DNA from 3 places in the Terribacillus aidingensis genome. Region 3 is predicted to be linked to each of the others. Evidence: predicted binding sites of a transcription regulator. Region 3 holds the regulator's gene; each other region holds the start of a gene.
The links. Region 3 encodes LexA, which represses DNA repair genes until DNA is damaged. Its sites were predicted from a motif close to CGAACATATGTTCG; they were not measured.

Region 1 (8,025 bases), 150 kb from region 3:
TCCGTACCGCGAAGTGCGAAACGGTAGCGTACCTCCGTCGTTTCACCCGGTGCTGCGAAGTGGCTGCGAAGGGAATCTTGATCACGATCACTTCCGCTGGCACGTCCATACAAGCTGTAACATATTGCATCAAAGATTGTCGTCTTTCCTGCACCAGTCGGACCTGTGATCAAGAAGATGGATTCTGATCCAAGCTCCCGGAAATCTATCGTCTGCGGTTTGTGGTAAGGACCGAAAGCGGTCATATTCAATGTAATGGCACGCATATCAGCTTCTCCTCTCTTGCTCAACCAGACGCTGGATGATTGCTTCCATATGAGTCTGACGGTGTTCCGGTATTTCTTCACCTTTCATTTCTACATAAAAGGCAGCAAATAGCTGCATATGCGACATACGCTGCTTTTCCTTGATTTGTTTGATGTCGGACATCGAGCTCGCGCCTACTTTTGCCTTGCGCTCCAATCGAAGGATATTTGGATAAAGTTTGCGCAGTTTCCCCATAGGGTCCAGCAGCTGCCCATCATCCAAGAGACGTATATGCAGATAATCGTCCGGGTTTCCTGCCGTTCCTTCCATCAGTTCATCAAAGTATCCTTCTACAATACGCATGTCCCGCTCAGGTGTGAGATCGATCTTTTCAAAAGATTGGAATCCGTCAGCATCAAGCTCCACCATTGTCACTGATTTTTTATGGTTTGCCTCTGAAAACGAATATTTAAGCGGTGATCCGCTGTAGCGTATATGATCACTGCCGATCCGCTGCGCCTGATGCAAATGCCCAAATGCTGCATACGTGAATGGTTGGAAAAGAGCTGCATCCACATACGGACTCCCGCCGATCATCGAAAGCCGTTCCTCAGAGTCGGATTCCATACCGCCTGCAAGGAAAGCATGTCCAACAAAAACGTGACGTTCTGTCATGTCATACGTATCAGTAATATAGGAAATGATCTTTTCCATCGCACGTTGATGGGTTGTGATAGTGTCATCTCCGAAGAATGCACGTATGTCAGCAGGCTCTGTATACGGGATTAGATGAAAATGCACGGGACCATGTGCATCTTCCAGTGTGACCGGAGTCATTCCAGGCCGTAGCTTCGTTTCGATGTACAACTTACTTGCCTTGAACAGCTGACTGCCGAAATCGAGACGATCCGGGCTATCATGGTTTCCACTGATGGACAATACTGGTATTTCCTTATCTCCGATCAGCCAATTCCATGTGTTATTCAGCAGTTCCACTGCATCGCGGGGCGGAATTGCCCGATCATATAAATCGCCTGCTACGATGACTGCATCAGGCTGTTCTCTATCGATTATCGTTTTGATCTGCTCTAGGATAAGAGCTTGTTCTTCTGTCATATGTACGCTGTTGACGATCTTGCCAAGATGCCAATCAGCGGTATGCAATAGTTTCATACGAATTCCTCCTGCTATTATTCTAGCACGATTTAGAAAAGGGTGGTATGGGAAGAACCGGCAGGAAACTGCTAGTCTTGCTTTCTCCTATGAAAAGGGCAATTGGAAGGCGAGGTATTGTCATCATGGAGGAAGTACTGCTTCCATTCAAGATTATCCTCATTGCCGTATGCATTCAAATCAGGATGAATATCGCTAGAATCGTAATTGAGGATCCGTTCCCGGATTTTCTGTTTGATGCCAGCTGCAGCTTTCGGTTTTGATTCGAATGTCTCCAGCGCCCACCTTGGCGTAATGGCCAGCATCATACACGGAAAATGTCGGCTTTTCTTACTGGAATGTGCTGGAGTGGCACAATACATGAAATATTGCTCTCCTCCGAAACAATATTCCCATAATGCATCTTCCGGGTCTTTGGGAATATGAACTGGCCAGCTCTGTGAATCATAAGCGGTCGTCTTGCTGAGCAGGTCCCAAAAAATTTCAAAATAAGCAGGCACATCGAGGTGAAACTCCTGCTGCTTAGTTGTATCAAAGAAAATAATCAGGGAAGTATAAGAACCTAAATCCTTTGCTTGCCGTCCGTATGCGTACAGAAAATCTGCCAGCTGTTCAGCTGCAGCTGCTGTCGTCGGGTCAGCGGCAAAGCCATAACGGAATTGACCAGTCCTATGACCGACTGTGGCTGGTATGCAGGGGAAATGGGACTGCTGGTCGGATAATTTATTATGAAAGGTGAAAAGTGCTTCTTGCTGCCAAGAAGTCTTGGGGTGACTGTCAGCATCATAGCTGTCAAATAAGATCGTCATCACAGGGTCTCCTTTTCCTGGCTTAATCCCTAGTACTTTATTCAGGATGGAGATAGCAGGTGACTGACTGGAATTATGAAGACATCCGCCATAATTTACGCTGTGGCTGGATAGCTAGTATTCGATCCATCCGGAAGGTGCGCAGCTGCTTACGCAAATAACAATACCCTGTTACGGAGGACACATTGATTCGCTCGATCTTTACTTGACGCTTCGTTAAGGAACCATCCTTCGCCATATAAATCATTGTGACCTGCTGCTCTACGAATTTTGCCAATGCAATTCTATCCATTACGATCCCTGCCTTCTGTATAAGTTCATACACATATTATATACGAACTTATGTTCTGTGTCACTTGAAAAAGAACACATGTTCGACTATACTGTTTGCAGGAGGAATGACGTATGGTGAATGATCGCGGGAAAATCAAATGGACATCCCTGATGCTGCCCGAGCATGTAGAGATGCTGCAGCAAATGGGACGGGAAATTGGAAAAACAAAGCCCCCAATCATAGATGAACAGCAGTTGGAAGAACTGGAACAGAAGATGCGCTCTATCCAGGTTGGCAAAACAAAAGTCAGTATGATGTACAGAAAAGGGCGCGATGTAGAACATGCATCAGGCGTCGTTACAGGACTGAAGCAGTCTGGGCAATATTTGCTTCTGGACACAAAGGATAGCTTGTACCCTCTCCGCATTCCATTCGACCATATTATAGATATTACGCTTCATTAAAAAAAGCCGCTCTCGGTTGAGGCGGCTTTTTTCATAGTGGTCAGCTTAACGTGCCATGCTTTCCGCTGGTGTTTCATCAGAAGCATATGTTTTTGTGTCCAATTCGCCAAGTGTCCGGCTGGTTACGAGACCTGATACCATTGATCCGCTGACATTGAGTGCCGTACGTCCCATGTCGATTAACGGCTCAATTGAAATTAGTACGCCGGCTAAAGCCACTGGCAAATTCATCGTAGAAAGAACGATCAAAGAGGCAAATGTTGCTCCTCCGCCTACTCCAGCTACACCGAATGAACTGATCATAACAACTATTATCAAGGTTGCAATGAACGACGGTGATAAAGGATTGATACCTTGAGAAGGCGCGATCATAACCGCGAGCATAGCTGGATATATTCCAGCACATCCATTTTGTCCGATTGTGATGCCAAATGAGGCAGAGAAGTTGGCAATAGATTCTGGTACACCTAATTTATTTCGCTGTGCTTCCACGTTCAGCGGAAGAGTGCCGGCACTCGTACGGGAAGTGAAGGCAAAAGCCAATACTGGAAAGACCTTTTTTAGATACTGCTTTGGACTTAGTCCTAGTACAGCCAGCACTATAAGATGAACAATGAACATGGCAATCAGCGCCACATAAGAAGCGATAACAAATTTACCCAATGTTGCGATTGCGTTAAAATCACTGCCTGCGACCGTCTTTGCCATCAAAGCAAGTATGCCATATGGCGTTAGACGCAATACCAGTGTGACAATACGCATGACAAGACTATGCAGAGCTTCAATCATTTTTTTGAAGAAAGCTGCATGCTCAGGAGTCTTTCTCTTAATCCCAAGGTAAGCTACTCCTACAAATGCCGCAAAAATAACGACTGCAATCGTGGAAGTAGGTCTTGCTCCTGTCAAATCCAAGAACGGATTAGCAGGCAGGAATTCCAATATCTTCTGCGGAACTGTCGTGCTTTCCACTTCCGTCAGACTTGTTTCCAAATCTTCACCACGTGTTATTTCTGCATCGCCAGCAGTTACATCAATCGCTTTCAGGTCAAAACCTGCAGCAGCTGCAATTCCGATTGCTGCAGCAATTGCTGTTGTCACCATAAGTGTACCGATGACAAGTCCGCTTATTTTCCCAAGATTAGAAGACTTCTCTAGTCTCGTAAAAGCAGCTACAATCGAGATGAAAACAAGCGGCATGACGATCATCTGTAAAAGTTTCACATAACCGCTTCCTACCAAACTAAACCAATCATTCGTCATGACGATGGTTTCAGAGGCCGGGTCATAAACTAACTGCAGTACCACTCCATACACAATACCGAGACCCAACCCGGTCAGTACCCGTTTGGAAAAGGAAACATGCTTTTTTTGCATGTAAAAGAGTACGCCGATTAAGACAATAAGAATAATAATGTTCACAAAAGTGAATAAGTCCACACAAATCATCCTCCTCATTAAAATATATAATTCCAATCAACTAAGTATGAATTGACCTTATACACAATAACATGATGGAAAGATTATGTAAATATGAATCTGTGTTACTAAAATGGCGGTAAAGTATTGGATGCTGTAACAAATATATGAATTCACTCAACAAAAATCCGGTTCCCCAACCGGAACCGGATTTTATCAATTGGCGAAACGAAGAAGATCACCATTCAGGATAGCGTCTGAATAATATAAATCTTGATTCCGTTTCTCGAAGTATGGAGAGCATTTGTCCATTTCTGTTTGTTCTGCAGATGCTTTGTCATAGCAAAGCTGTTTTGTGTAAATAACTTTCTCGGAAACAAAATCACCATCTCGGAACACAACGAACGGATCACGATCAGGTGCCAGCAGATCTTGGCCAAAATTCGGATAAACAGCAGTATCAACGCCAAGCAGATGCAGGATCGTCGGCTGAATATCAATTTGTCCTCCAGGGCTATGGAAGGTTTCTCCCTCCTGTCCTGGTACATGAATGATTAGCGGAACCCGCTGTAAGTCGATTTTCTCCGGTGTTGATAGATTCTCATCCAGATAAACTTCTATGCCATCATAATAGTTTTCTGATATACCATAATGATCACCAACGAGCACAATGATGGAATCCTCGTATAAACCGGTTCGCTTCAGTTCAGCAAAAAATTCCTTGAGTGCTTCATCCTCATACCTAACTGTCTGGAAGTAGCGATCCACGACATCCAAACCTGTGTTTGCTTCATCTAATAATATATCCTCTTCATCCAAAAGAAATGGAAAATGGTTCGTTAGCAGCAGGAACTTGCTGTAAAAAGGCTGTTTCAGTTCTTCGAGATAAGGCATTGATTGTTCGAGAAAGGCCTCATCCTTTATACCATAATTAACGGAATTTTCTTCGGAGACTTGATAATAATCCTTTGAGAAGAAATCGTCATAGCCGAAAGCATCGTATGCTTCTTCCCGATTCCAGAAACTGCCGACATTGCCGTGGAAAGAAGCGCTGTGATAGCCGGATTTTTCAAGGATTTCCGGCATGGCGATAAACTCATTCTCCGGTCGTCTCACATAAACAGAACCGCTAGCTAACGGATAGAAAGACTGGTCGAACATAAACTCTGCATCTGAGGTCTTCCCTTGGGCAGTCTGATGATATATCTGGTCAAAATAGAAACTTTCCTTCGTTAAGCTGTTCAGGAACGGCGTGATTTCCTCTCCCCTTACTTTTCTTCCGATGACAAATTGCTGTGTGGATTCCAAATTAACTAGGATGACGTTCTTTCCTTCTGCAGCACCAAAATATTCTGATGTTACATCTGTATCAGCAGCTTCCAAATACGCTGCAGCCTTCCTATAATCCTGCTCTGTCGCGAACGTACTGCTGAGCTCTGCGCGCGCAGTTTGGTAAATATCATACCCGTGATAATAGACAGGACCCAGTGTACTCACCATTGCTGAGCGGTTATAACTTCCATCATGCTGATCTCCTCCAATATAGGAGAACCCTACATTAACACAAATTAATAATGCCGCACATATAGCGAAGACGCCCTTTCGGCTCCATTTAAAGGCTGCAGGAAGCGGCCGTTTAAAGATCCACCATAAAAGAAGAATCACAGCATCTGCGAAAAGAATTAAATCCAGAGGGTCCATCAATTCAGCAGTACTTTGACTGAGTCCCCCGACGTTTTTGAACTGGAAAAGAATAGGGAGTGTCACAAAGTCGATATAAAATCGAAAATACAATAGATTTCCGTACAAAATTCCCGATACGATGATATGTAATAGTAAGAACGCGCCAGCACGAAGTTTTTTGGCAAATAGATACAGCAAGACAATCAATACGGCAATCGACGACATACAGGACAGGAACAACCGGATGTAATCAAATGGCTCATATAGAGGCAAATCGAAATAGATGATACAAATAAGGTACATTTTACTTAATAGGAGAACTGCTCCTGCCAAACAGAATCCTTTAGCGGAAGTAAAAAAATTCATCAGGCGAATGTTTCCTTCTTTCCGATTAGAACGGCAAGCGCATCTGTCACACGCTCCAAATCCTTCTCCTTATGATGTCCCATGACGGAGATTTGCACCCAATTACGTTCGATCAGGTAACTGCTATTACAGCTGATCAAATAGCCTTTCTTTGCGAGTTCCCGACCGACGATATCTGCACGCTGCTCCTTTGGCAGAACGATAGTAACAATCCCCGGGGCCCACGCTACTTCAGCTAAAAGCCTCAGTCCCTTCATTTTACAAAGCTTGATCAGTTTTTTTGTCAATTCGCTGACCTGCTGCAGCAGTTTTGCATCTTCCCATTGATCGATTGCCGCGGATAAAGCGCTGATCAAGTTAGATGAATGCGTGAACGGGGCACTGTCATATGTATGGTAAAGACCCAGATCCAAATAACGAGGAATGCTCTTGGTTACTTCAATTGTATGATGATAAAAGACGAACGCCAAACCAGCATAAGAGGCCAGTCCCTTCCCGCTTCCGGCAGTTGCCAGGAACACATCTCGCAAATCGATTGGTACGTTGCCAAGGGAACTGCAGCAGTCCAGAACCAGCTTGCTGTCTGTTTTCTTTGCTATGTACTTCAGCTGATCTATGTCTTGCAGCACACCGGTTGAGGTTTCTACATGGACAGCCCATATCCAGGCGGCATCACATGCTCTTGCCTCTGTCAATATATGTTCATAATCAAAGCTTTCACCCCAAGGAATTTCCACTGTGTTGAAACGCAAACCTGCCCGTTGCGCATGATCTGTCAGCCTTGAGCCGAACTCTCCATTAACAAGAATCAACCCCTGCTGATCCAATATGCGTAACTGAGCTGCCACGGCATCGTTTCCTAGTGTTCCGGTTCCCAGCAATATCTGGACATGCGCTGCCTGAGTAAGACTTCTTAGTCGCCCTTGCAGCTGATGAAGGTGATCAAGAAACGCAGGTGCACGATGCGAACATGCTGTCTCACCCATTACTTTTTTTACTTGATCTGCCATTGGAACAGGACCTGGCAAGAAACTTATCGGATCTTGACTTTGCAAAAGAATGCGCTGAAAAGCCCGCGCTTTGCGCTGGAACAATTCTTCCGTCACATACATCGGCTGGAACTGTGCATCTCCTGATCCAGTCAACGGCCCGAAAGCTACGAATCCCATATGCTTGTACAGCTTTTGCTGCCGTAAGACGCCAGAAATAACGGCCATATCAAATCCATTTTCGAGACAGTATTGAATAAGCGCTTCTGCTAGCCTGAAAAATACGAAACTGTCACGATAGGCTTTTTCGACTGCCAGTAATCTGATCTCACATTTTGCATTATGAGGAGGCAGATAGTCATCCAGTCCCTCTATTTTTTCATCAAGCGAAAAAGGCCTGACTGAACGGATGGCTATCATTGCAACGACCGTTTCCCCATCCAAGCCGATAATATATGTATTTTCCTGATTGAACCTATCTATTCTTTTGCGCTCCTGATTGGTCTCGTGCTGTGGAATTTCCTCTGTGAAGGTACGATAATTAAGCGCATGCACCTGTTCAAATTCCCACGGCTCGGTAGCAATCTTGTACTTTAATTGTGTCG
Region 2 (8,025 bases), 540 kb from region 3:
CTGTTCGAATGGCTGCGTTCCACACATCCATCCAATCAGGAGCGTATCGAAACTATAGAATCTTATCAGGAAAACAGGTAGGGACAGTCGCTCTCTACCTGTTTTGTAAGGATTCTATTAAGAATATGAAATTCTCCTGTTTTTGCGCCTGAGATTTTGCTATTGTAGAACCAATCCTTCTTTTCCTGCATCAGAAAGGATGTTCCAGATGCAGCAGATAGAACAAAATCCAACCATGGCAGAACTCACGCCGCTTACGATGGCTGTACTGCCGAAACTCCTCGAAAACGGTCAGCCAGGCTGTGAGGTTATCGAGTCAGAAGATAGTTTTACCTTTCGCACCTCTCCGAGCAGATTCATCGATTTGGCCTGCAAGTTTTATGGAAGCAGCTTGAAAGGTAGACAGGCAGGTGTGAAGGATATCTGCGGAATCACGCATAAGGCCCCGATATCGATAGACCCTGTCAGCGGCATGTATTTCTTTCCCACCTCTTCACCGCTCTCCCATGCATGCTCCTGGATCTCTCATTCCCACATCAAGCGGATCGAAGCCGCTCCGCATCAGCGAACAACCCTCATCTTTAAGAATGGCCGTACACTAATCCTTGATGTTTCGTATGGATCCATGATGAACCAGGTCCAGCGTACTGCGCAATACCGATTTCTTCTGGATAAGCGGATCAGGCATTTGTGGAAGTATGGCGGGGATCAGATTGCGGAGCCTTTTGTGTAAGCTCCATCAGAATGGCCTCGACTTTCTTCCGTATTGCCGGATTGAAATAATTCCGCTTTTCCTCACATTCCTTCGTTATGAAAAGGAATGTGGTGAAGGCGTCGTTTTTCTCTGCTGTCACAATCTGCATATTATGCTGACGAAGCTGGATGCGCAGCTGGCGCCGCTCCTCCAATGCAGTCTTCTCCATCGATTGTAATGTATGTAACAGATGCGCTTTTATCTTATGCTTTCCTTCTTCTACAATCCGGATATCCTGCTGCAGGACAACAATGGCCATTGATAGAAACAGAAAGCGGGATCCCAGCTTATATTCCGACTCACTAAGACAACGCATATGCCTTTCCTCCTAATGCGAACATGTGTTCTAGTATACCCTATTGTATGCGAAGTGAAAACAGGATACTACAGAAATGACTAACCAAATGCAGGAAAAGAAGGGAACTTCCTGTCAGACTTTGCATGCTCGGGCTTTTCGTTTAAAATAGATAAAAGATGTTTTTTTGCTGGGAATAGGAGAATGGTTAGATGGTCTTAGGCTTTGGTTGGAACGACTTAATGGAAATGTTCCGCAATGGAACTTGGGACGAATATGTGAAGTCCCTGCTTGATCGATATGAGAATCTGGGTCCTATACCCGGCATTTTGCTCCCCTTTCTGGAAGCATTCCTGCCGTTTTTGCCGCTTGTTGTCTTCGTGCTGACGAACACCGTGGCGTACGGCCTGCTATGGGGCTTCCTATATTCGTGGATCGGTACGTCACTTGGTGCAATCACTGTTTTCTGGCTGATACGTCGGTATCGGCATGCACGGGTAATCAATTGGCTGCGGCATAACAAACAAGTAAATCGAATAACCGAATGGCTGGATCGACATGGTTTTGGTCCGTTATTCTTACTTTTATGCTTTCCATTTTCGCCCTCGGCTATCATCAATGTAGTAGCCGGATTATCGAGAATCAGTGTGCAGCAATTCGCTTTGGCGGTATTTCTCGGTAAAGCGCTGATGATTTTCTCAATTGCTTATGTCGGTGACAGTCTGACCTCCTTTGCGGAGAACCCGATCAAGACTGTAGTCGTAGCTGTTGCAATCATCCTGTTCTGGATGGTGGGTAAATACGTGGAAGGAAGATTGAAGAAGAAGAACGAGAAGCAGGAACAGTCACATAAGGATTAAAGCAATTCGAGCCGGGGTAAAGTGTTGCAAAACACTTACACCGGAGGAAAGCACATGAAAAAGAATAAACGTTGGAAGTTTTTCTTCCTGTTTGCCGGCATCGTGCTTTTGATTTTCTTTTCCAGGGAATTAATCTTTGCGGATTATCGAGTGGAAGGGGAGTCAATGGAGCCGACCTTGCAGGACGGTAACTTCCTGATGGTGAACAAGTTCATGAACGACGCAGATAGTATCCAGCGTTTCGATGTCATCGTCTTTCACGCAACAGAGGATGAGGATTATGTGAAACGGGTCATTGGAATGCCCGGGGATGCAGTGGAAGTAAGAAATGACAGACTGTTCGTAAACGGTGAATACAGACCGGAGCATTATTTGGAAACGTATAAAGATGATGTCGAGGGACAGCTGACATATGATTTTACATTGGAAGACGTTACCGGACGGACGACAGTGCCCGAAGGAATGCTGTTCGTAATGGGTGATAATCGAAGAGACAGCCTTGATAGCCGCTCATTTGGATTCATCCCGATTGAACAAGTTGTCGGGAAGGTGGATGCCCACTTTTGGCCGGTGTCCGCATCTGGACTTGGAGTTTAGCTCCTTATCTTTTGATAAGGAGCTTTTCCAGTATATGCAAGCGAACAAATGTGCGCATCTATTTTCCCTTAAACCGCTGGACGTGATAGAATAAGATTACTATTTTGGAAGACAGGAGTGGAGCTAAGAATGGGTGTACGTTTTATCATCGGCCGGTCCGGAGCAGGGAAAAGCCGTGCATGTCTCGATGAGATTGCAGCTAAATTAAAAAGTGATCCGATGGGATCGAATATATTTTATCTGGTTCCGGACCAGATGACCTTTCAGCAGGAGCAGGCGCTGATCAGGCAAACCGGTGTAGAAGGAAGCATCCGTGCACAGGTATACAGTCTATCGCGGCTGGCTTGGTATGTCCTGCAGGAGACAGGCGGCGCAACCAAGCAGTTCATTACCTCGACAGGCATTCAGATGATGCTTCGGAAGATTACCGAGGAACGTAAATCTGACTGGAATGTTTTCCAGAAAGCGATCGAGAAGAACGGCTTTATGGGGCAGCTGGAAAGCATGATCACAGAGCTGAAGCGCTATCGTGTTACGCCGGAGCTTCTGCATGCCCAAATTCGGGAGATGGAGCAGTTCCAACAGCAGCACTCCCCTGAAGTTACACTTCGGGATAAGCTGGAGGATATCAGCTACATTTACGATCGTCTGACCGCGCTGTTACGGGACAAGTATATTGACAGTGAGGACCAGCTGCATTTGCTGGCATCAAAAATACCATTGTCGCGTTCTGTCAAAGGGTCAGAGATTTACCTGGATGGGTTCCACCAATTCACGCCGCAGGAGCTGGAGGTAATCGGTGCATTAATGACAGAAGCGGAGCAAGTGACAGTGACACTCACATTGGACGGGGCAAACCGCCAGGATGTGGACGAGCTGGATTTGTTTGCACGCACGCATGAAACATTCCTTCAAATTAAACAGACAGCGCAGGAAAGAAATGTACCAGTCACTTCTATCGAGCAGCTCAACCCTGCCGATGGTCGTTTCGGACATAACCCTGCCTTTCTGCATTTAGAGAAGCATTTAGAGACGCGTCCAGCACCATCATTGAAGCAGGAAGTACCAATCACTTTGGCACAGGCAGTCCATCCAAGAGCAGAAGTCGAAGGTGCGGCACAGGAGATTGTCAAGCTCGTACGGGAGAAAGGCTACCGTTATCAGGATATTGCTTTGCTTCTCAGACAGGCAGATGTATATCATGAGCTGATTGAAACAGTATTTGCGGATTATCATATCCCTGTTTTTATTGACCAAAAGAAGCCTATGATTCATCACCCGCTGCTGGAACTGATTCGATCAGGGATGGAAGTCGTTGACGGGAATTGGCGTTATGAGGCTGTATTCCGTGTTTTAAAGACCGGATTCATACCATCGACTGATGAGGTTTATCCACTGACTGAGGAAGCAATTGATGAATTGGAGAATTATTGTCTTGAATATGGTATTCGCTCCAGAGATCGCTGGCTGCAGAAAGAAGACTGGATTTTTCAGCGGTTCCGCGGGTTTGATACGACACGGCAAACCGATAAGGAACTGGAAACGCAGAAACGGATCAATCACTATCGCCGTCAAGTAGCGGATGCGATGAAGAAATTTGATCGGAAGCTGCGGGAAGGCAAGACATTCCGTGAGCGCTCGATTGCGGTTTACAATTGGCTGGAACAGCTAAAGGTACCGCAGCGCCTGGAGGAAATGCAAGTCATTTTCGACGATCGCGGGGAGCTGGAAAGAGCAAGGGAACAGGATCAAGTATGGGATAGCGTACTTCAGCTGTTGGATGAAGCGGTGGAGATTGTCGGGGATGAGCGTGTTTCCCTGCAAGTTTTCCGCCACACGATGGAGACTGGTTTTGAATCGCTTGAATTCGCCCATATCCCGCCTAGTTTGGATCAGGTTATTGTCGGTACGATCGACCATAGTAAAGTAAGCGGATTGAAATGTGCTTTCCTGCTGGGAGTCAACGAAGGTGTGTGGCCGATGAAGCCGAAGCCTGATGGACTCATCAGTGAGGAGGACAGGGAAGTACTGGCTGTATACGGCTTACAGCTTGCGGCTGGAAGCAAGCGTCAGCTGCTGGATGAGAGCTTTTACATGTATCTTGCATTCACGGCAGCGAGTGAGCGGCTTTGGGTAAGCTATCCGATCAGTGACCAGGAAGGAAAAGCAAAAATGGCTTCCTCGCTCGTACAGCGCATGAAGGACTTATTCGACTGGTGCTGTGACGAGCGCATGCTTCAGGATCCGGAGGACAGCCTGGATACGGCCCGTTTTGTTGCTACCATCGATCAGAGCCGGTCTGCGCTTACGACTCAGCTTGCGCGTAAAATGCGGGGATATCCAGTTCATCCTGTTTGGGATAGCGTACTGAACTGGTTCATCAGCCATGAGGGCGCAGAGGAGCTGACAGGAAGAATACTCCAAAGCCTCTTCTACCGGAACGAAACAGAGGATTTGGCGGAAGAGACGAAGGAGCAGCTTTTCCCGAAAAAAGTAAAAGCAAGTGTATCGCGTTTGGAAACCTACTATCGCTGTTCCTATCAGCATTTTGCTAAGTACAGCCTTGGATTGGAAAACAGACGGACATACAAGCTGGATGCCCCTGATATCGGACAGCTTTTCCATGAAGCATTAAAGCAAATCACGGATTGGGTACAGCTGGAAGGACGGAATTATGCGCAGCTGAATAAGGAAGATGCAACAGGATATGCAAAACGGGCGATGGGCAACCTGGCACCTGTATTGCAAAACCAGATTCTCCATAGCTCCAACCGGTTCAAGTATATCCAGCAAAAGCTTCAGGAAATCATCGCACGTGCTGCCTACACGCTGAGTGAACAGGCGCGGCAAAGCAAGTTCTCCCCAGTCGGGCTTGAGCTTGACTTTGGGGAAAATCAGACATTGCCACCAATTGAGATCACGCTGCCAAATGGCTATGATGTACAGCTGAGAGGACGAATTGACCGCGTCGACAAAGCGATCGATCAGGAGGATCTGTTTCTTCGCATCATCGATTACAAATCAAGCAGCAAAGCGCTGAATCTTACAGAAGTCTACTATGGTCTCGCACTCCAGATGCTCGCTTATCTGGATGTAGTGCTGTCTCATTCAGAACAGTGGCTCGGTCTTAAAGCTACCCCGGCAGGTGTATTGTATTTCCATGTGCATAATCCGCTGATTTCGCAATCGAGCAGATCACATGTGGATATCGAGGACGAGATATTCAAGAAATTCAAGATGCAAGGTATACTGCTGGAGAACGAATCTGTTGCCCGTATGATGGATACATCACTGGAATCAGGAATGAGTAAGATCATTCCCGCTGGTCTGAAAAAAGATGGTGCATTCCGTGCTGGTTCGCAGACAGCTGACCAAGACACTTTCCATGCTTTGCAGCAGCATACTAGATTTCTAATGGAGCAAGCTGGACTGGATATCACGAATGGCGGTGTGCATTTGAATCCATACCGCCATCACGATAGAAGTGCTTGTACATTTTGTGATTTCAAGGCAGTATGCCAATTTGACGCATCACTTGCCGGGAATAAATATCGTGCAATAAAAGATATGAAGGATGAAGATGTATTGAATAGTATCAAAAAGGAGGTGGAACGACATGGTAAAGTGGACTGATGAACAGCAGCTGGCTATTGACGCCAAAGGACATGATATCTTAGTCGCAGCCGCAGCTGGTTCAGGGAAGACGGCTGTTCTCGTTGAACGGATTATCCAAAAGCTTGTGAATCAAACTGACCCGGTCGATATCGATCAGCTGCTAGTCGTGACTTTCACAAATGCAGCTGCACAAGAGATGCGCAGTCGGATCGGAACGGCGCTCGAAAAGGCTTTGGAGGCGAATCCTTCTTCGCAGCATCTTCGCAAGCAGCTGTCATTACTTCAGAATGCTTCCATTTCCACGCTCCACTCATTCTGCCTGGACGTTGTACGTAAATATGCGTATTTGCTGGATCTGGATCCAGGTTTCCGTATTGCAGATGACTTGGAAGCAGATTTGATCCGTCAGGAAGTAATCGGGGAGCTGCTGGAGGAATGGTACGGTAAGGAAGGCGAAGAGCAAGCAGCTTTCTTTGGCGTTGTTGATCGTTTCAGTAATGACCGCAATGACCTGGAAGTGGAAGATCTTATTCTGAAATTATATGATTTCGCTACCCAGAATCCATACCCAGAGGCTTGGCTCGATCAGATGGCAGAATTGTATAATGTGTCTGCTATACAGGATGAGAATGAGCTGCCTTGGCTGCAAGTGCTGAAGCGTGAAGCAAACGATCAGCTGCAGGCGATGCTGCAGGAAGCAGACCAGGGGCTCGCGCTCACACGCGAACCGGATGGGCCGTATCATTACGCAGAAACATTCGAGGCTGAAAGAAAGTTCATCGCCGAAGCGAAGCTCCTTGTGGAAGGCAGCTGGAATGACGCTGTAAATTTCATCAAAGAGCAATCATTCGGCAGACTTTCCGGTAAAAAGATTGAATGTGATGACATGAAAAAATCGCAGGCAAAAGCGCTGAGAGATTCTTATAAGAAGAGATGGGGCAAGCTTGCTGGCGATTGGTTTGCTAGGAAGCTCGAAGTCTATTTAACGGATATGCTCGAGCTTTATCCGTCAATCCAGCAGCTCGCATTGCTCGTCAAGCAATTCCGCAGCCGTTATCAGTTGGAGAAACGGGAGCGGGCTTTAGTCGATTTCTCAGATCTGGAGCATTTTTGCCTTGAGGTGCTGATTGATGAGAACAGCACACCGGAACAGATCATTCCCTCAAGCATTGCGGAAAGCTATCAGAACCGGTTCAAGGAACTATTATTGGATGAATACCAGGATACAAACCTTGTACAGGAAACACTTGTTACATTGATTTCTGACCGTTCAGGAAGCGGTAATATGTTCATGGTTGGAGATGTCAAACAAAGTATCTACCGTTTCCGTCATGCGGAACCAACATTATTCCTGAATAAATACAAGGCTTTTTCTGACCCGGAACATCCTGCTATGCGCATTGATTTGGCAAGTAACTTCCGCAGCCGGCAGCAAGTACTGGACGGAGCGAATTATATTTTCAGGCAGCTTTTCTCAGAAGACGTTGGGGAAATGGAGTATGAAAAAGAAGCGGAACTCATCTATGCAAACAAAATGTATGATGATTTGAAACAGGATGATACCGACGTCGAACTAGTCATCATCAATCGCGACGGTACCGAAGAAGCTGAAGATGCTGAGACGGACACCGAAATGGTGGAGGACCTGGAGAAGGCACAGCTGGAAGGTCGTGCATACAGCAGGATGATTCAGCAATGGATTGGTCACGATGGCCAGGATGCGATGAAGGTTGTCGATAAATCGACACAGCAGCAGCGTGATATTCAGTATCGGGATATTGTTATCCTGCTGCGATCTATGACATGGGCACCGGCAATCGTGGAAGAACTGAAGCAGCGGGGCATTCCGGTATACGCAGAGCTTTCAACGGGCTATCTGGAAGCCATTGAGATCAAAGTGATGA
Region 3 (8,025 bases):
TGAAAATAAAATGTCCCGCGATTAATATTGGCTTGTTTACAGAGTTCAGTTATTTTTATCTGAGTTAAAGGCTTCTTTTTAAGTAGGTTCGTTAATGACAAGTGTATATTCTGTTTTGTTTTTAAAACACGCAAATCATTTTTATTCAAAGAAGAATCCCCTTTTATTGAACACTTTTTTAAAATTTGTACCATATTGTACAATCTGATTAATTCTGCTGATTGAATGCGATTACAAATATATAATATTATTTTATCGAACAAATGTACAATAACTAAGGGGGACTTGTATTATGAGATTAAAAGATAAAGTAGCAATCGTAACAGGTGCGGCTTCAGGAATGGGGAAAGCAATAGCAGAACTTTACGCAAAAGAAGGGGCAAAAGTAGTTATATCTGACTTTAACTTTGAAGGGGCGCAAGCAGTTGCTGAGGCTATAAAGGAGAAGGGCGGCGCGGCAATTGCTAACCGTACAAACGTCGCAGAGTCAGCGGATTTGGAGCGGTTATTTGCAGAAACGAAAGAAGCATTTGGTAAATTAGATATTTTAGTTAACAATGCGGGTATTATGGACGGGATGGAACCGGTAGGAGAGATTACGGATGAGAAATGGGATCGTGTCTTTGCTGTGAACACCACTGGTGTCATGCGGGCAATGCGTATTGCTACGAATATCTTTTTGGAACAAGGCCATGGTGTGATCGTCAATAATATATCAGCAGGCGGTTTGCGCGGAGCGCGTGCAGGAGCAGCATATACAGCTTCCAAGCATGCAGTAACTGGATTGACGAAAAATACGGCATTTATGTATGCACACTCTGGTATCCGGTGTAATGGTATAGCCCCGGGTGGGGTCGAGACAAACATAAGTGCATCTATGACGAATATCTCGGAATTTGGAGCTGGGCGTCAAATGACTGGTAATGAAACAATGCCGCGTGTCGGGAAACCAGCTGAAATCGCTCAACTTGCTCTTTTCTTAGGTTCTGATGAGTCAAGCTTCGTCAATGGGCAGGTCATAGCAGCTGACGCAGGATGGACTGCATACTAATAGAACGCAGAAGATGTATAACAAAACCTGAAACTATTTCAGGTTTTGTTATTTATTTTAAGATTTTAAATGTCCTTTGCGTTCTATACATGACTAAGTTCAGCCCCTTGGCGGGAATGGATCATTTCCATAAGAATCCCGTTCCCGAATACTTCCGTCTCGTCCGTGAATGAAGTGTTCGCCTTTAGTCTGCTTAGCTAGTTCTTTCCCATAATCCATTGCTTCTTTCTGCGTGACAAAACGGCCTGAAGCACGCTTTGCCCCTTCTTTCTTAACTTGCCAACTGCCATTCCCCTCTGGGGTAGTGTGATAGTTTGACATTATTCCACCTCCAATAATTGGCTCATAAGGTCTATACCACATAATCGCTATATTAATGCAAGTTAGTATGGTTCAAGCAGTTCTCTAAGTTGTCACTTATTTGTGAAATAATGTACAAACTTTTCAGGAGATTGAAAAACGATATGTGAAATAATAGAACTATAACAAGGAGGAGATCTAATGCCAAAACTACGTGTTACGTTATTTCATGAAATATTGGAACAGTTAGAAGCAGACCAACTCCAAGGAACGAAAGCAAGAGAATACCGATGCGCTGTAGGAACATGCACACCATACGATGTCGTACATCACGCAGAAGTGCTGCTGCAGGAAGGGTTCATTTCAGGTGTTGTAACAAACTCTAAGGACTATAGAGATGTTTTTATTGACGATATCTTAGTAAAAGGGCATGAGCTGTTAGCTTTGATGGGTAACCGGCGAATTCTGGATGGTGCCAAGCAGCTGCTGGGGGAGACATACGAAAAAGTGACACCAGGTATCCTTCTCGAAGCATTGAAACTGGCAATAATGAAAAGCACAAAAGGGGAGCTTGCCGTATAGGCAAGCTCCTTATTCATACAATGTGTGTTTAGCGTTTTTTAAGATAATAATCATCCATACTATGTTGTTCTCTGCGGTAGCTTCTGGTATATCCACATTTACACGAATCAGTGACACTATCAATCTTATGACGGCCTCGCAACTTGCAGACAAGCTTGTAAAACAGCTTCACGATACCACCCGCTTTCTAACTTTTGGTAATAGCATAATCTAATATACCCAAAAAGTATGTCGAAAGTAGGCAGAAACTGTGTAAATTCTATGAAAAAAAACCGGCCGAAGCCGATTTTATTGGATGGAGCGATATAAGCCTATTACTTTCCCTAAAATGCTGACATTATCCAAAATGATAGGATCCATTGTACTGTTTTCCGGTTGCAGTCGTATCTGATTTTCTTCTTTGAAGAAACGTTTCACAGTCGCTTCATTGTCCTCAGTCATCGCCACAACAATTTCTCCGTTTTGAGCCGTTTGCTGCTGTTTGACGATTACCATGTCTCCGTCAAGAATACCAGCTTCAATCATACTTTCCCCAACAATGACCAGAACGAATATATTGTCATCCGGACCTACTAAATGGCTAGGTACAGGTACATATTCTTCTATATTCTCCACTGCAGTAATTGGAATACCAGCTGTTACCTTTCCGATAACGGGAGCATAGTTTGCCTCACCGCGGGGAATATCTGTCTGATCATCACTATCCAATGATAATACCTCGATGGCACGCGGCTTTGTCGGATCGCGGCGGATAAGACCTTTCTTCTCTAAACGGGAAAGGTGGCCGTGAACGGTAGAGCTTGATGCCAAGCCAACTGCTTCGCCGATTTCCCTGACGGATGGCGGGTACCCTTTATCGAGTACCTGCTCCTTTATGTATGCTAGAATCGCTTCCTGTCTTTTCGATAGTTTTATCATGTATCGAACACCCCGTGCATATATTTTTATTACATAGAGTATACCATGATAGATTGCAATATACAAACATCCGTTCGAAAAAAAGCCTTGACTAGAACCTATGTTCGTATATAATGGAATTAATAAAGAGAACGCACGTTCTTAAAACACGGAGGGGTCTACCATGTTCAAAAAACTAGCGAAATCAGATCTATTCTATTATGTGCTTTTCGGCTTCACGCTTTTCTTCTTATACTTTACACTTATAATGAGCGTCTAATTAGTCGAACTGAGAGGGTACATCAATGAAAGCAGTCATCTATTGCAGAGTAAGTACAGAAAAGGACGAGCAAGCAAGCTCGATTGAGCGGCAGCGCGAGGAGCTCATCAGTCTTGCTGCGTCCTCCGACATAGAGGTTATCGATATCATCGAAGAAAAGCAGAGCGGTTATGACATCGAACGGCCGGGGATTTTTCGTATGCTGGATTTGTTCACAGCGCGTGAAGCAGACTGTCTTCTCATTCAGGATGAGACAAGATTAGGCAGGGGAAATACAAAGATTGCCTTGTTCCATCATCTTCAAAAGCTAGAGGTCAAGGTTTATACGTTAAGCCAGCACGGCGAATTCCAGCTTTCGGAATCGGATGGTATGGTACTCCAAATCGTTGGTATAGTCGAGGAGTATCAGCGGAAGATTCATAACATGAAAATCAAACGAGGTATGAGAAGGGCAATCGAGGCCGGATATGATCCAAGTAAAAATCTGAGCAATCAGCAAGCTGCACCGGGCAGAGAGCGGATTGACTTTCCGATTCAAGAAGTGATCAGGCTGCGAAATAACAAGCTTACTTTCCAGGAAATCAGCTCTGTTCTGCGCGGTATGGGCTTTCATGTATCGAAGGCAACCGTACATAGAAGGTACCAGGAATATCTTTCGCTTGAATCGGAAGACGCTAGCGGGTAACATAGTGTGTATCAACTTTAATGCTTAAAGGAGCATATACACATGTTAAATAAAGACAAATTAGCACGCCTCAATGCGTTAGCAAATAAAGCAAAGGCAGAAGGACTCAGCCTTAGCGAACAGAAAGAGCAAAAGGAACTAAGACAGGAATATCTGGGAAATGTACGTTCTTCATTCAAAAACCAGTTCAAGTCGATGACAGTTATGGATCGTGAAGGCAATGACGTAACACCAGAAAAAGTAAAAAAATTACGTGAAGAGGAATAAGAAGGGATGGCTGACTCTATGTACAGCCTTTCCCTTCTTTTTCTATATATAAATCCTTGTTTATCGGAAGATTTTTGTATAGGATGAACAAGAGTACATAATTTGCTAGATGAAAGGGATGTTTACATGGTTCAGACTACAGAATTGCTTTCCATTAATACAATTCGTACGTTATCAATCGATGCAATCGAAGCAGCGAATTCCGGCCACCCAGGTATGCCGATGGGTGCAGCGCCGATGGCTTATACGCTTTTCACCGATTTCATGGCTCACAATCCGAAGAATTCCCATTGGTTCAACCGGGACCGTTTCGTATTGTCTGCTGGACATGGTTCCATGTTATTGTATTCCCTCTTGCATTTGTCTGGATACAAAGTATCCATTGATGATTTGAAATCCTTCCGCCAGTACGGATCACGTACACCAGGACATCCGGAAGTCCATCATACAGATGGTGTTGAAGCAACTACTGGTCCGCTTGGACAAGGTATCGCGATGGCTACTGGTATGGCAATGGCAGAGGCGCATCTTGCAGCGAAGTATAATAAAGATGGCTTCCCTGTTGTAGATCACTACACATATGCAATTTGTGGTGATGGCGACTTAATGGAAGGTATTTCGCATGAAACAGCTTCACTTGCAGGCCACCTTGGCTTGGACAAGCTGATCGTGCTGTATGATTCCAATGATATTTCTCTCGATGGTGATCTTCACCACAGCTTTTCTGAAAACGTAGAGGATCGCTTCAAAGCTTATGGCTGGCAAGTTATCCGTGTCGAAGAAGGCAGAAATGTAGATGCAATTCGTGAGGCAATCAAAGAAGCAAAAGCGAATACAACACAGCCAACTTTGATCGAAGTGAAAACAGTTATTGGATATGGTTCTCCGAACAAATCAGCAAAAAGCGCTTCCCATGGTTCACCACTAGGTGTTGATGAAGTGAAGCTTACGAAGGAATATTACAAGTGGGAGCATGAAGAATTCCACGTTCCGGAAGAGGTTTATGGTGATTTCGAAGAGAAAGTCATCAAAAAAGGCGCAGAAGCAGAAAAGGCTTGGAATGAGTTATTTGCAAAGTATGAGGAAGCGCACCCTGAGCTTGCAAAAGAACTGACTACTGCAATCAAAGGTGAATTGCCAGAAGGTTGGGCAGATACGCTTCCAACATATGAAGAGGGCAAAGACAAGACTGCCACTCGTTCTGCTTCTGGTAAAGTATTGAACGCAATCGCTGATGCAGTGCCTAGCTTGTTCGGTGGAAGTGCTGACCTTGCAGGTTCGAATAAAACATTGCTTGCAAAAGAAGAGAATTTCTCCAAAGCCAACTACAGCGGACGCAATATCTGGTTCGGTGTACGCGAATTCGCAATGGGTGCTGCACTGAACGGTATGGCACTTCATGGTGGATTGAAAGTGTACGGTGGTACATTCTTCGTCTTCAGCGATTACTTGCGTCCAGCTATCCGTCTGTCTGCATTGATGGGAACACCTGTGACATACGTATTGACACATGATTCTATTGCAGTCGGTGAAGATGGTCCAACACATGAACCAATCGAACAGCTGCCATCCTTGCGCGCAATGCCTGGCTTGAGTGTTGTCCGTCCTGCAGACGGTAACGAAACACAGGCTGCATGGAGACTGGCACTTGAATCAGATAAGGTTCCAACGGCGCTTGTTTTGACTCGTCAAGATCTTCCAACACTTCCATCCACGCAGCAAGCTGCGTATGAAGGAGTGAAGAAGGGTGCGTACGTTGTAAGCCCTGCCCAGAAGGAAACAGCTGATGTATTGCTTCTTGCAACTGGTTCAGAAGTTCAGTTGGCTGTACGTGCACAAGAAGCACTTCGTGAACAGAACATCGAGGCGTCAGTAGTCAGCATGCCTTCTTGGGATCGTTTCGAGCTTCAGGAGCAGTCTTACAAGGATAGCGTCCTTCCTCCAGCAGTGAAGAAACGTGTTGGTATCGAAATGGCTTCACCGCTAGGCTGGGAAAGATATGTCGGTGATGAAGGCAAAGTAATCGGTATTAATACTTTTGGTGCCTCTGGCAACGGAGATAAATTGATTGAAGCATTCGGCTTTACTGTTGAGAATGTAGTTGAAAAAGTGAAATCCATTTTGGATTAATAGGAAAGACCGGCCGTAAATATTGGGCCGGTCTTTTTCTTTTATGACAAAATTCGAGTAAACCTTTTTAACTTCGTGTCTCTTTGCTACAAGTTCCGAGGGATTAAGCATTGTTCCTAGCGTATACTATTCTTTCAAAGGAGAAGGAGGGACAAGCTTGTGAAAGAATACTTCGTCTATTGGGTGAAACACGAGATTTATTTCCGCTATTTTTATAAATCGGATATCCTCTATCGCTTTTTCCTCTCCAGTCAAGTGGAGAATACTGCATATGTGCAAGAGCAGCTGGATTATATCACTTATGATTTTCCTCCCGGAGCGTCACTTCAGCAAGCGCTTCTTCAGGATGATGGTGTCTATATCGAGACAGATCAGCACTATCTCCGAGTGGTATGCGATTCCTTGACGACGGCCGAAGAGACTGTCTTTTCAGAGCTCCGCCACTTTGATTCTTCCTTCTTTATTATTGAGCCAGCAGCCAACAACTGCGGATGGATTGCGCCTATCATAAAAAATGACCTGCAATCACGGGTTCATCTATTGTATTCTTCCTTTTGATTGTCTATACTAGATTAGAGATATTTTGAAGGAGGAAGCCAATATGAGTCCGATCTGGGTCGTACTTATAGCACTGGCTGCATTGATTATCGGCGTTGCGCTTGGATTTTTCATCGCCAGAAGATACATGATGAACTATCTTAAGAAAAACCCGCCAATTAATGAACAGATGCTTCGTACAATGATGATGCAAATGGGTCAAAAACCATCACAAAAGAAAATCAACCAAATGATGCGCGCAATGAATAACCAACAGGGTAAATAAGCAATTATTTCTATATAGCTTTGACGTTTTAAGTTGGCGATTTGGCATTGCAAACAAGGGATTTGATTGCTGGTAATAGTTAATTGAATCCAGGAACCACTTTTTCTGCTGAGAGATTTAGCAGGAAAAGTGGTTTTTTTGATTTGTTCATATCCTGTTTTATATGGTTGTGTTAAATAATATATTTAACGCGGACCAGGATGAGCAGTTGAAAAATCATAAGTTTTTAATATACATTTCTTGATAACACTAACTGAAGGGGAGTGGTAAAGAGATGCGATCCATTGATTATGATTGGCTTGAAGAAAGAACCATTATAATGGCTCCAACAGGCAGCTATGCTTATGGAACGAATACGGAAGACTCGGATAAAGACTACAAAGGTATCTGCATTCCGCCAGTAAATTACTTCTTAGGATTGGAATCATTCAACGAATATAACAGCAGCGGCGGCAAGAATTTCAAAAATACGAAAGACGATGTAGATATCAATATTATTCATATTACGAAGTTCGTTAAGGACGCAATGATAGGTGTACCAAATAACATAGAAATTTTGTTTTTGAACAAAGATCAGTACTTAAAAATAACAGAACTAGGGCAGCAGCTAATTGATAACCGGCATCTATTCCTTTCTAAAGCAATACAAAAGAAGTTCGGAGGGTATGCTAATTCTCAAATTCAGAAGTTAAAACAAAGAAATGTCAGCAGATCAGGCAGACAGGACTTGATAGACCTTTATGGATATGACACGAAGTTCTTTATGCATAGCGTCAGGTTACTGACAAGTGCTATTGAGATATTAGAGACAGGCGATTTTAGCACCTTTAGACCAAATCGCAGCTTCTTGCTCGACTGTAGGAAGGGTGCATACACTTTTGGTGAAGCTGTAGAGCTTATAGAGCTACTAGACAGTGATCTTAAGAGAGCAGCAGAGCATTCCACACTTCCTGAGAGGCCGGATTATCATGCGATTAATCAGCTTTTGATTCGTATCAATTCGGCGGCAA

Region 1: the regulator LexA is predicted to act here: its motif matches at 2,564-2,577, upstream of ABXS78_RS09040 (YolD-like family protein).
Region 2: the regulator LexA is predicted to act here: its motif matches at 2,548-2,561, upstream of addB (helicase-exonuclease AddAB subunit AddB).

The regions. Positions count from the first base shown of each region.
Region 1 is NZ_CP159996.1:1,712,283-1,720,307, forward strand. Features, by position in the region: gene ABXS78_RS09020 (AAA family ATPase) at 1-266, opposite strand, end outside; gene ABXS78_RS09025 (exonuclease SbcCD subunit D) at 268-1,419, opposite strand; gene ABXS78_RS09030 (YqcI/YcgG family protein) at 1,491-2,228, opposite strand; gene ABXS78_RS09035 (transcriptional regulator) at 2,302-2,520, opposite strand; gene ABXS78_RS09040 (YolD-like family protein) at 2,634-2,966, shown strand; gene ABXS78_RS09045 (L-cystine transporter) at 3,012-4,403, opposite strand; gene ABXS78_RS09050 (LTA synthase family protein) at 4,599-6,431, opposite strand; gene ABXS78_RS09055 (aminotransferase class V-fold PLP-dependent enzyme) at 6,431-8,025, opposite strand, start outside.
Region 2 is NZ_CP159996.1:1,025,578-1,033,602, forward strand. Features, by position in the region: gene ABXS78_RS05545 (M48 family metalloprotease) at 1-81, shown strand, start outside; gene ABXS78_RS05550 (competence protein ComK) at 209-733, shown strand; gene ABXS78_RS05555 (hypothetical protein) at 681-1,070, opposite strand; gene ABXS78_RS05560 (TVP38/TMEM64 family protein) at 1,262-1,909, shown strand; gene lepB (signal peptidase I) at 1,964-2,506, shown strand; gene addB (helicase-exonuclease AddAB subunit AddB) at 2,636-6,139, shown strand; gene addA (helicase-exonuclease AddAB subunit AddA) at 6,123-8,025, shown strand, end outside.
Region 3 is NZ_CP159996.1:1,561,088-1,569,112, forward strand. Features, by position in the region: gene ABXS78_RS08315 (TetR-like C-terminal domain-containing protein) at 1-149, opposite strand, end outside; gene ABXS78_RS08320 (SDR family oxidoreductase) at 293-1,051, shown strand; gene ABXS78_RS08325 (DUF2188 domain-containing protein) at 1,151-1,372, opposite strand; gene ABXS78_RS08330 (hypothetical protein) at 1,553-1,933, shown strand; gene lexA (transcriptional repressor LexA) at 2,222-2,851, opposite strand; gene ABXS78_RS08340 (recombinase family protein) at 3,136-3,795, shown strand; gene ABXS78_RS08345 (DUF896 domain-containing protein) at 3,838-4,062, shown strand; gene tkt (transketolase) at 4,189-6,192, shown strand; gene sirA (sporulation inhibitor of replication protein SirA) at 6,352-6,750, shown strand; gene ABXS78_RS08360 (YneF family protein) at 6,794-7,015, shown strand; gene ABXS78_RS08365 (nucleotidyltransferase domain-containing protein) at 7,290-8,025, shown strand, end outside.